DNA from 2 places in the Bradyrhizobium sp. S3.12.5 genome. Region 2 is predicted to be linked to the other one. Evidence: predicted binding sites of a transcription regulator. Region 2 holds the regulator's gene; the other holds the start of a gene.
The links. The regulator PhoB, encoded in region 2, activates phosphate uptake and scavenging genes when phosphate is short. The targets are predictions, from matches to a motif close to TGTCATNNANCTGTCAT.
Positions count from the first base shown of each region.

Region 1: a site for PhoB is predicted at 2,586-2,602, ahead of ABIC09_RS30275 (UDP-2,3-diacylglucosamine diphosphatase). Genes of this name have one in related genera too.

Region 1 is NZ_JBEPRF010000025.1:93,963-99,270, reverse strand. It holds gene ABIC09_RS30285 (threonine/serine dehydratase family protein) at 1-641, opposite strand, end outside; gene ABIC09_RS30280 (glycosyltransferase family 4 protein) at 707-1,750, opposite strand; gene ABIC09_RS30275 (UDP-2,3-diacylglucosamine diphosphatase) at 1,750-2,562, opposite strand; gene thiD (bifunctional hydroxymethylpyrimidine kinase/phosphomethylpyrimidine kinase) at 2,779-3,579, opposite strand; gene ABIC09_RS30265 (ATP-binding protein) at 3,860-5,308, shown strand, end outside.
Region 2 is NZ_JBEPRF010000022.1:114,781-120,088, forward strand. It holds gene pstA (phosphate ABC transporter permease PstA) at 1-40, shown strand, start outside; gene pstB (phosphate ABC transporter ATP-binding protein PstB) at 37-858, shown strand; gene phoU (phosphate signaling complex protein PhoU) at 870-1,586, shown strand; gene phoB (phosphate regulon transcriptional regulator PhoB) at 1,609-2,316, shown strand; gene ABIC09_RS28580 (GcrA family cell cycle regulator) at 2,436-2,945, opposite strand; gene ABIC09_RS28585 (aspartate aminotransferase family protein) at 3,399-4,601, shown strand; gene argF (ornithine carbamoyltransferase) at 4,601-5,308, shown strand, end outside.

The DNA of each region.
Region 1 (5,308 bases), on a different contig from region 2:
TCGGGCTCGGCCACCACGATCTCGGCTAGTGGGTAGCGCGCCTTCACGGCGGTCGCGACGCCTGCGATCAGGCCGCCGCCGGAGGCCGGCGCCACCACGATGTCAGGTGAGAGGCCGAGCGTTGCCATGTCCTCCGCGATCTCGCGGCCCGCGGTGCCCTGCCCTGCGATCACGAAAGGATCGTCATAGGGCCTGACCAGCGTCGCGCCGCGCTTCTCGGCGATGCCGCGCGAGATCGCCTCGCGATCGTCGCGGTCGCGATCGTACAGCACGACCTCGGCGCCATAGGATTTGGTGCGCTCGCGCTTCGAGAGCGGCGCGTCCGCCGGCATCACGATGGTCGCCTGCATGTCGAGGATCTTGGCCGCCGCCGCCACGCCCTGGGCGTGGTTGCCGGAGGAGAACGCGACGACGCCGCCGGCACGCTTGTCCTGCGGGATCGAGAACACCTTGTTGAAGGCGCCGCGGAACTTGAAGGAGCCGGTGCGCTGGAGCATCTCCGGCTTCAGGAACACTTTCGCGCCAACGCGCTCGTTGAGGACGGGAAACGACAACAGCGGGGTGCGGACGGCGAAGGGCGCGAGCACGCGCGCTGCGGCGTCGATATCGGCGGGGCCGATCGGAAGGGGCTGTTCGGACATGGGGCGATGTTATCGCGGCGGATGCGGCGCGGGCAAGACATCTCCGCGCGAGGATTTTTATCCGTTCAGGCGACGAAGCGCGGCTGTTCCGTGCCGGTCCGGCCGGGCAGCACCGCGCCGACCGCCCGGATGCTGTCCACAAATGCCCTCGCCGAGGCTTCCCAGGTGTAATTGGCGGCGAATTCGACGCAGGCTGGCCTGGAGATATCGAGCGCCGCGAAGCAGGCATTGCGCAGGTCATTGTCCAGCGCGCCGACCGGCGCATCGCCGATGACGTCGCGCGGCCCCTTCACCGGGAACGCCGCAACCGGCAGGCCGCTCGCGAGCGCCTCGAGCAGGACCAGGCCGAACGTGTCGGTCCTGCTCGGAAACACGAAGACGTCGGCTGCCGCATAGATGTCGGCCAGCTCCTCGCCGTGCTTTTCGCCCAGGAAAATCGCGTCGGGATAGGCCTCTTCCAGTGTGTTGCGCGCCGGGCCATCGCCGACGATCACCTTGGTGCCGGGCAGATCGAGGTCGAGAAACGCCTCGAGATTCTTCTCGACCGAGACCCGGCCGACGGAAAGGAACACCGGTGCCGGGAGGCAGAGATCGATGGCGCGAGGGTGGAACAGCTTTGTGTCGACGCCGCGCGGCCACAGCACGACATTGGCAAAGCCGCGCTCGCTGAGCTCGCGGGCGAGTGCTGGCGTCGCCGCCATCACGGCGCGGCTGGCGCTGTGGAAGCGCCGCAGCGCCCGCCAGATCAGGGATTCCGGAACCGGCACGCGGGCGCGGACATATTCGGGAAAGCGGGTGTGGAAGCTGGTCGTGAACGGCAGCTTGCGCTGCCGGCAATAGCGGCGGACCATCAGGCCGATCGGCCCTTCCGTCGCGATGTGGATGCTGTCGGGCCGCGCTTCCTCAATCAGTCTTGCGATGCGCGCCGGGCGCGGCATCGCGAGCCGCACGTCGCGATAGCTCGGCATCGCAAAGGTGCGGAACGATTGCGGCGTCAGGAATGTAAACTCGGTACCGAGCGTCTTGGCGGCGTCAGCAAGCTTGGTCAGCGTCCGAACCACACCGTTGACTTGCGGGTGCCAGGCGTCGGTCGCGACCAGGATGCGCATCAAGCCGCCCTTGCTGCCACCTGCGGTACGGCTGCAGGCTTTTGGGCGTGGTCGGCCCAGGTGATGATCTCGAAACGACCGTCATCGTGCTCGACCAGCGCGGTGCAGCTCTCGACCCAGTCGCCGCAATTCATGTAGCGGATGCCATTCTCGTCGCGGATCACGGCGTAGTGGATGTGGCCGCAGATCACACCGTCGGCGTCATGGCGCCGTGCTTCGGCCGAGAGCGCCTGCTCGAACGCGCCGATATAGTTCACGGCGTTCTTGACCTTCTGCTTGGCCCATTGCGACAGCGACCAGTAGGGCACCTTGAACATGCGGCGGAAGAAGTTGACGAAGCGATTCATCTGGATCGCGAAGTCGTAGGCCTTGTCGCCGAGATGGGCGAGCCAGCGCGCGTTCTGCACCACGAGGTCGAAGATGTCGCCGTGGATGACGAGATAGCGCTTGCCGTCCACGCCGGTGTGGACGGTGTTCTCGACCACGTCGATGCCGCCGAAATGCGTGCCGTAATAGTTGCGCAGGAACTCGTCGTGATTGCCGGGCACGTAGATGACCTTGGCGCCCTTGCGCGCCTTGCGCAGGAGCTTCTGCACTAGGTCGTTGTGCGATTGCGGCCAGTGCCAGCTCGATTTCAGCGCCCAGCCGTCGACGATGTCGCCGACGAGATAGATAGTGTCGGCGTCGTGGTAGCGCAGGAAGTCCAGCAGCAGGTCGGCTTGCGAGCCGCGGGCTCCGAGATGGACATCGGAAATGAACAAGGTGCGAAAGCGCCTTTCAGGGCTCTCGTCACTCACATCGTAACTTCCCATACGACAGCCTGTAACAATTTCCCGTGACAGGGGGATGACCAATTGGACCTTTGAGGCACCCTCAGCTACGAATCAAACCTCGCCTCGCCCTCCCCGCGAATATCAGTCGCATGCGACAATCAGGCGACATGAGGCGGCATTGGTTGCCCGCAAAAGCCCGGAACACCCTGGTCCTGCTGGTTAACGGCGGGGCCGACACGCAGCTCGCAGCCGGCGTCAGTAAAACTTGTGGAAATGATGGATCGGCCCGTGGCCGTGACCGACGCTGAAGCGGTCGGCAGCTTCAATCGCAACACTGATCCAGGCCTTGGCGTTGCGCACCGCCTGCTCCAGGGTCTCGCCCTTGGCGAGACCCGCCGCAATCGCCGACGAGAGCGAGCAGCCGGTGCCATGGGTGTTCTTCGTGGCGACGCGCGGCGCGGCAAGCGCAATCGTGTTTCCGGCATCGACGAGATAGTCGATGCTCTCGGCGCCCTCGCCGTGCCCGCCCTTGATCAGGACAGCGTGGCAGCCGAGCGCGAGCAGGCGGCGGCCCTGACTCTCGATCTCGGCTTCGCTTCGCGCAAGCGGCCCGTCGAGCAGAGCGGCGGCCTCGGGCAGATTTGGCGTAACGACCGAGGCCAGCGGAATCAGCTTCTTGCGCAGGGCCTCGACGGCTTCGGACGCCAGCAGGCGGTCGCCGGAGGTTGCGACCATCACGGGATCGAGCACGATATTGCGAGGCTTCCAGCGCGCCAGCGCAGAGGCGATCACATCGATAGTCTCGGCCTGCGCCACCATGCCGATCTTCACCGCGCCGACGTCGAGATCGGAGAGCACCGCATCGATCTGCGCGGTGACGAACGCCGCGGATACCGCGTGAATGCCGGTGAGACCTTTGGTGTTCTGCGCCGTCAGCGCCGTGATCGCGGATGCGCCGTAGACGCCGAGCGCGGCAAAGGTCTTCAGGTCGGCCTGAATGCCGGCGCCGGCGCTCGAATCCGAGCCGGCGATGGTGAGCGCCACGGGCGTGGTCATCGGGCGGTTTTCCGGGTTTTCGAAGCCAGGCGTTTCAAAGTCAGGCATTTCGAAGTCATGGCTTCTCCTACCGCGCGCTCGGAGCACCAGCAAGCCGCGAATCGTGCACGCGCGGTGCCACGCAGTATCGTCGTCCCGGAAACGTGCACATCCGGACAAATAAGACCTAGTCATCGCCCGGCCTTGGCGGGTCCATCCAAATCAGTGAAAGATTGATCGATTCGCTGGCGATGCCATGTTGCGGGCCGCCCCCGGCCTGCAACCCTCTCGGGACTGTATCATGTGGGCCTACTTCGAACGCATCCTCGACTCCTCGATGTTCTCACCGCACGGCATCTGCCTGTTGTGGGAACCTGAGCTGATCTGGCTCCACGTCGTCTCCGATGCCATCATAGCCGCCGCCTATTTCTCGATCCCGTTCGCTCTCACCATTCTCGTCACCAAGCGGCGAGACCTCCAATTCGGCTGGGTCTACTGGGCGTTCGCGATCTTCATCATGGCCTGCGGCCTGACCCATGTGCTGTCGATCTACACGCTCTGGGTCCCGATCTACGGCATCGAGGGCCTGGTCAAGGCGGTCACGGCTGCGGCCTCCATCTTCACCGCCGGTGCACTTTGGCCGCTCTTGCCGAAAATCCTGACCATCCCCTCCCCGTTTGAGCTGCAGAAGGTTCAGGCTGCGCTCGAGGAGGAGGAGATCAAGAGCCGGGACGCGACGCTGCTGCTGCGGCAGGTCGGAGACGCCCAGCGCGCGATGCGCGAAAGCGTGACGCGTCTCACCGCGGTCGTCGAGACCGCCGTCGACGGTGTCATCCTGTTCGACGCGCAAGCCCGCATTCTCCTGTTCAATCCCGCCTGCGAACGGCTGTTCGGCTATCACGCCGCCGAGGTCATGAATCTCGACATCGGCATGCTGATGTCCAACCAGGAGAGGCCCTCATCCACCGGTCATGCGCGGCGCTTCGCGACCGGCGAAGCCGCCGGCCTGCGCAAGGACGGATCGACCTTCCCGATGGATCTGTCGGTGGGCCAGGCGTGGCAGGACGGCGATCTGATCCATGTCGGCATCATCCACGATCTGACCGCGCGCAAGCTGACCGAGCAGCAGCTTCAGCAGGCGCAGAAGATGGAGACGGTCGGCCAGCTCTCCGGCGGCATCGCGCACGACTTCAACAATCTCCTGACCGTGATCATTGGCAACGCCGAGCATCTCAGCGAGCAGCTCAAGACGCGGCCCGATTTGCGGCAATTCGCCGATGACATCTGCGAGTCCGGCGAACGCGGCGCAGAGCTGACGCAGCGGCTGCTCGCGTTCAGTCGCCGCCAATTGCTCCAGCCGCAGACGGTCGATTGCCGCGAGCTGCTCGGGTCCATGCTCAAGCTGCTCAAGCGCACCTTGCGCGAGAACATCGAGATCAAGACAGCCTTCGGGCCCGGCACGATCTTGGCCTTTGCGGACCGCGCCCAGCTCGAATCCGCCGTGCTGAACCTTGCGCTGAATGCGCAGGACGCGATGCCATCAGGCGGACACCTGACGTTGAGCACGGAACTGGCCGCGATCGACGAGGACTATCGTGCCCTGCACCCGGAAGTGGCGTCGGGCGCCTACGCGCTGATTTCCGTCACTGATGACGGCGAAGGCATGACGCCCGAGGTGATCGAGCGCGCATTCGAACCATTCTTCACCACCAAGGAGGTCGGCAAGGGGTCAGGGCTCGGGCTGAGCATG
Region 2 (5,308 bases):
TGGCGCGCGCATTCTCAGCGCCGAGAGGACCGCAAAATGACCGATCTTTCCGTATCGATGAGCGCGGCCGGCGGCCTGCCCCAGGCGCCGATGCTGCCCGAAGCGCCGGCCAAGGTGACGGTGCGCAACCTCAACTTCTATTATGGCGAGCACCACGCGCTGAAGAACATCAACCTGGCGCTCGGCACCAACCGGGTCACCGCCTTCATCGGCCCGTCGGGCTGCGGCAAGTCGACCCTGCTGCGCATCTTCAACCGGATGTACGACCTCTATCCGGGCCAGCGCGTCACCGGTCAGCTGATGCTCGACCAGACCAACATCCTCGACCCCAAGCTCGACCTCAATCTGCTGCGCGCCCGCGTCGGCATGGTGTTCCAGAAGCCGACGCCGTTCCCGATGACGATCTACGAGAACATCGCCTTCGGCATCCGTCTCTATGAGAAGATCTCGAAATCCGAGATGGACGACCGCGTCGAGAAAGCGCTGCGCGGCGGCGCGCTGTGGAACGAGGTCAAGGACAAGCTCAACGCCTCCGGCCTGTCGCTCTCCGGCGGCCAGCAGCAGCGCCTCTGCATCGCCCGCACCGTTGCGGTGCGGCCCGAGGTGATCCTGTTCGACGAGCCCTGCTCGGCGCTCGACCCGATCTCGACCGCCAAGGTCGAGGAGCTGATCCAGGAGCTGTCCGAGAACTACACGATCGCGATCGTGACCCACAACATGCAGCAGGCCGCCCGCGTCTCCGACAAGACCGCCTTCATGTATCTCGGCGAGCTGATAGAGTTCGACGACACCAGCAAGATATTCACATCGCCGACCGACCGGCGCACGCAGGATTACATCACCGGCCGGTTCGGCTGAGGAGACGGCACATGGGTTCTGAACATACCGCAAAGGCCTTCGACACCGACCTCCAGGAGCTCACGCGCCTGGTCGCCGAGATGGGCGGCATCGCCGAGCGCATGATCGTCGATTCCGTCGATGCGCTGATCCGCCGCGACGTCGCGCTCGGCCAGCGCGTCGTCGCCATCGACGCCGAGCTCGACACGCTGCAGAAGAAGATCGAGGAGCGCGCCGTGCTCACGATCGCGCGCCGCCAGCCGATGGCGGTGGATCTGCGCGAGATCGTCGGCGCCATGCGCGTCGCGACCGATCTCGAGCGCATCGGCGACCTCGCCAAGAACATGGGCAAGCGCGTCGCGGCGCTGGAGACGGATTTCCATCCGCTCAAGCTGTTCCGCGGCCTCGAGCACATGACCGACCTCGTGCAGCAGCAGGTCAAGTCGGTGCTGGACGCCTATGCCGCGCACGATCTGCCGGCGGCGATGGCGGTGTGGAAGGGCGACGAGGAAGTCGACGCCATCTGCACCTCGCTGTTCCGTGAGCTCCTCACCTACATGATGGAGGATCCGCGCAACATCTCGTTCTGCATCCATCTGATGTTCTGCGCCAAGAACATCGAGCGGATCGGCGACCATGCCACCAACATTGCCGAGACCGTGTTCTACATGATCGAAGGCCAGGCGATCACCGACAAGCGGCCGAAGGGCGACATGACGACCTTCGCCACCACGGTCCCGAGCACCTGATTACGCAAGGAGCGACGACCCGATGGGCGCACGCATTATGGTGGTTGAGGACGAGGAAGCTCTGACCGAGCTTCTCCGCTACAACCTCGAAGGCGACGGCTATGACGTCGAGACGGTAATGCGCGGCGACGACGCCGACACCCGCCTCAAGGAGCACATCCCCGATCTGATCGTGCTTGACTGGATGCTGCCGGGGCTATCAGGCATCGAGCTGTGCCGGCGGTTGCGTGCGCGATCCGACACCAAGCAGCTGCCGATCATCATGCTCACCGCGCGTGGCGAGGAGAGCGAGCGGGTGCGGGGCCTGGCGACCGGCGCTGACGACTACATCGTCAAGCCGTTCTCGGTGCCCGAGCTCCTGGCGCGCGTGAAAGGCCTGCTCCGGCGCGCAAGTCCGGAGCGGCTCGCAACCGTTCTGGCGTTCGGCGACATCGAGCTCGACCGCGAAAAGCGCCGCGTGGCGCGCTCGGGCCGGCCGATCGATCTCGGCCCGACCGAGTATCGCCTGCTGGAGTTCTTCCTGGAGCATCCCGGTCGCGTGTTCTCGCGCGAGCAGTTGCTCGACAGTGTCTGGGGCCGCGACATCTACATCGATGAGCGCACCGTCGATGTGCATATCGGCCGCCTGCGCAAGCTGCTCAATCTCGGCCGCGAGCAGGACCCGATCCGCACCGTCCGCGGCGCGGGCTACGCGCTGGACGATCGGTTCGCGAAGGCCGAGCAGGCCTGAAACGGCCTGAGCAGACCTCGACAAGAAAGCGCGCCAAAGGCGCGCCGATCCTTCTCCCGATCGTTCCGGCCCGCGCGCAATTGCGCACCAGGCCAGGACGATGTCGTTTGGAGCTGAGCTTACCGCGCCGGCTTCGCCGGGGCCCGCCTGCGATCCGCTGCCGGCTGATACGCAACCCGCGAGTGCTGGGCGCAATAGGGCAGGCCGGAGAGCGCTTTGCCGCCGCAGAAGAAGAAATCCGGGCTCGAGGGATCGCCGACCGGCCAGTGGCAGGTCGCCTCGTTCAATTCGAGCAGCGACAGCCGCTGGCTCATCGGTACCACGTTGTCGTAGGTGACCGGTTCAGCCTCGACCTCGACCTCGAAAGCCTGCGCCAGCGCGGTATTGCCGCGTGCGATGGGCCTGCTCACCCGCATCATGTGCGGCGCTGGACGCGCCTTGCGCGGCCGCGGAGCTGCCGAAGACGGGCTCTTGGCGCGGCCCGACAAGCCGAGCCGGTGAACCTTGCCGATCACGGCGTTACGGGTGACATTCCCAAGCTCAGCGGCGATCTGGCTGGCCGAAAGTCCGGCCTCCCAGAGCTTTTTCAGCTGTTCGACGCGATCGTCGGACCAGGTCAAAACCGTCATTGCACCCTTTCCTTCGCCGCGCGCCTGCCATCCTGGGGGCCGCACAACGAATGCCTAAGCCTCGAAAAATCCGTGCCGCCAGAATCCCTTAAGGCTCGCCGGGCGCAATGATACGCCCGAACGTTTACGCCGGTACATGAGGACTTTTGGGATCAGAACCGCTGCACGAGATGTCGTATCTGACAAGCCAGACGCTACAATATGGCGTGACTCACGCGCAAGAGTCCGCCGACTCGCTTCCACATGTTCCGTGGCCAAAACCCGCAAATTCGGTACCGCAAGACTACGGAATCTGGGTTTCGCGGGGCTTTCCGGGCGGCATTGACACCAATGGTGCCAAGCATAAGATAGTGATGCGTGCCGCCCTTAAAAGGCGGCACGTTTCGTTTTCCGGACCAATGATGCGCTGCGCAACGCAGTTTCAGGCCGTCCGAAACATCCAAAGAGACCATCATGGCTAACAGCGCAGCGCCGCACTTGCTCCCCGTTTTCGCCAGAACCGACATCGGTTTTGAGCGCGGTGAAGGCGTCTGGTTGATCGCAACCAATGGCGATCGCTATCTCGATTTCACCTCGGGCGTGGCGGTGAATGCGCTCGGCCATGCCCATCCCGCGCTGGTCAAGGCGCTGCAGGAGCAGGCCACAAAACTCTGGCACATGTCGAACCTGTTCCAGAGCCCGGACGGCGAGAAGCTCGCCGCGCGTCTCTGCAACGAGAGTTTTGCGGACTTCGTGTTCTTCTGCAATTCCGGCGCCGAAGCGCTGGAGGGTGTGATCAAGCTGGTCCGCCATCATCACTTCTCCAAAGGACATCCGGAGCGCTACCGCATCATCACCTTCGAAGGCGCCTTCCACGGCCGCACGCTGGCGACGCTGGCTGCGACCGGCTCTGCAAAATATCTCGAAGGTTTCGGTCCGCCGATGGACGGTTTCGACCAGATCCCGCACGGCGACATCGAGGCCGTGAAGAAGACGATCGGTCCGCAGACCGCCGGCATCCTGATCGAGCCGATCCAGGGCGAGGGCGGCGTTCGTTCGGCGACGCCTTCTTTCCTGAGGGCGTTGCGCCAGCTCTGCGACGAGAAGGGCCTGCTGCTCGCCTTCGACGAGGTGCAGACTGGCATGGGCCGCACCGGCGATCTCTTCGCCCACCGCCGCACCGGCGTCACGCCTGACGTGATGTCGCTGGCCAAGGCGCTCGGCGGCGGCTTCCCGATCGGCGCGGTGCTGGCGACCGCGGATGCGGCCACCGGCATGGGGCCCGGCTCGCACGGCTCGACCTTCGGCGGCAATCCGCTGGCGATCTCGGCCGCGAACGCCGTGCTCGACGTCATGCTCAAGCCCGGCTTCTTCGACCACGTGCAGAAGATGTCGCTGCTGCTCAAGCAGAAGCTCGCCTCCGTGATCGATCGTCATCCCGATATTGTCAGCGAGGTCCGCGGCGAGGGGCTCCTGATCGGCATCAAGGCCGTGGTGCCCTCCGGCGATCTGGTCGCAGCGCTGCGCAACGAAAAACTGCTCACCGTCGGCGCTGGCGACAATGTCGTGCGCTTCCTGCCGCCCTTGATCGTCACCGAAGCCGAGATCGAGGACAGCGTCGGCCGGCTTGAACGCGCCTGCGCTGCGCTCTCAGGCAACAAGCGGGCGGCCAGCTGATGAGCAAGACGCCAAAGCACTTCCTCGATATCAACGAGCTGCCGCTGTCGGAGCTCAAGAGCATGCTCGCGGCCTCCTCCGCCATGAAGGCGAAGCAGAAGGCGCATCAGCCGGTCAAGCCGCTCGAAGGCAAGACGCTGGCGATGATCTTCGAGCGCCCGTCGACCCGCACGCGCGTGTCGTTCGACGTTGCCATGCGCCAGCTCGGCGGCGAGCCCATCATGCTCACCGGCGCCGAGATGCAGCTTGGCCGCGGCGAGACCATTGCCGACACCGCGCGAGTGCTGTCGCGCTATGTCGACGCCATCATGATCCGCATCCTCAATCACGAGGCCCTGCTCGAGCTCGCGGCGAACGCGACCGTGCCCGTGATCAACGGCCTGACGCGGCGCTCGCATCCGTGCCAGGTGATGGCCGATCTCCTGACTTACGAAGAGCATCGCGGCCCGATCGAAGGTCGCACCGTGGCCTGGACCGGCGACGACAACAACGTGCTGGCGTCCTGGGCCCATGCCGCCGAGCGCTTCAAGTTCAACCTCAATGTCGCAACCCCGCCGGAGCTCGCTCCGAAGAAGGTGATGCGCGACTTCATCAAGGCCACCGGTGCGCCGATCGTGCTCGGCACCGATCCCGAGGCTGCCGTGAAGGACGCCGATTGCGTCATCACCGACACCTGGGTGTCGATGGGCGACAAGGAAGGCGAGCAC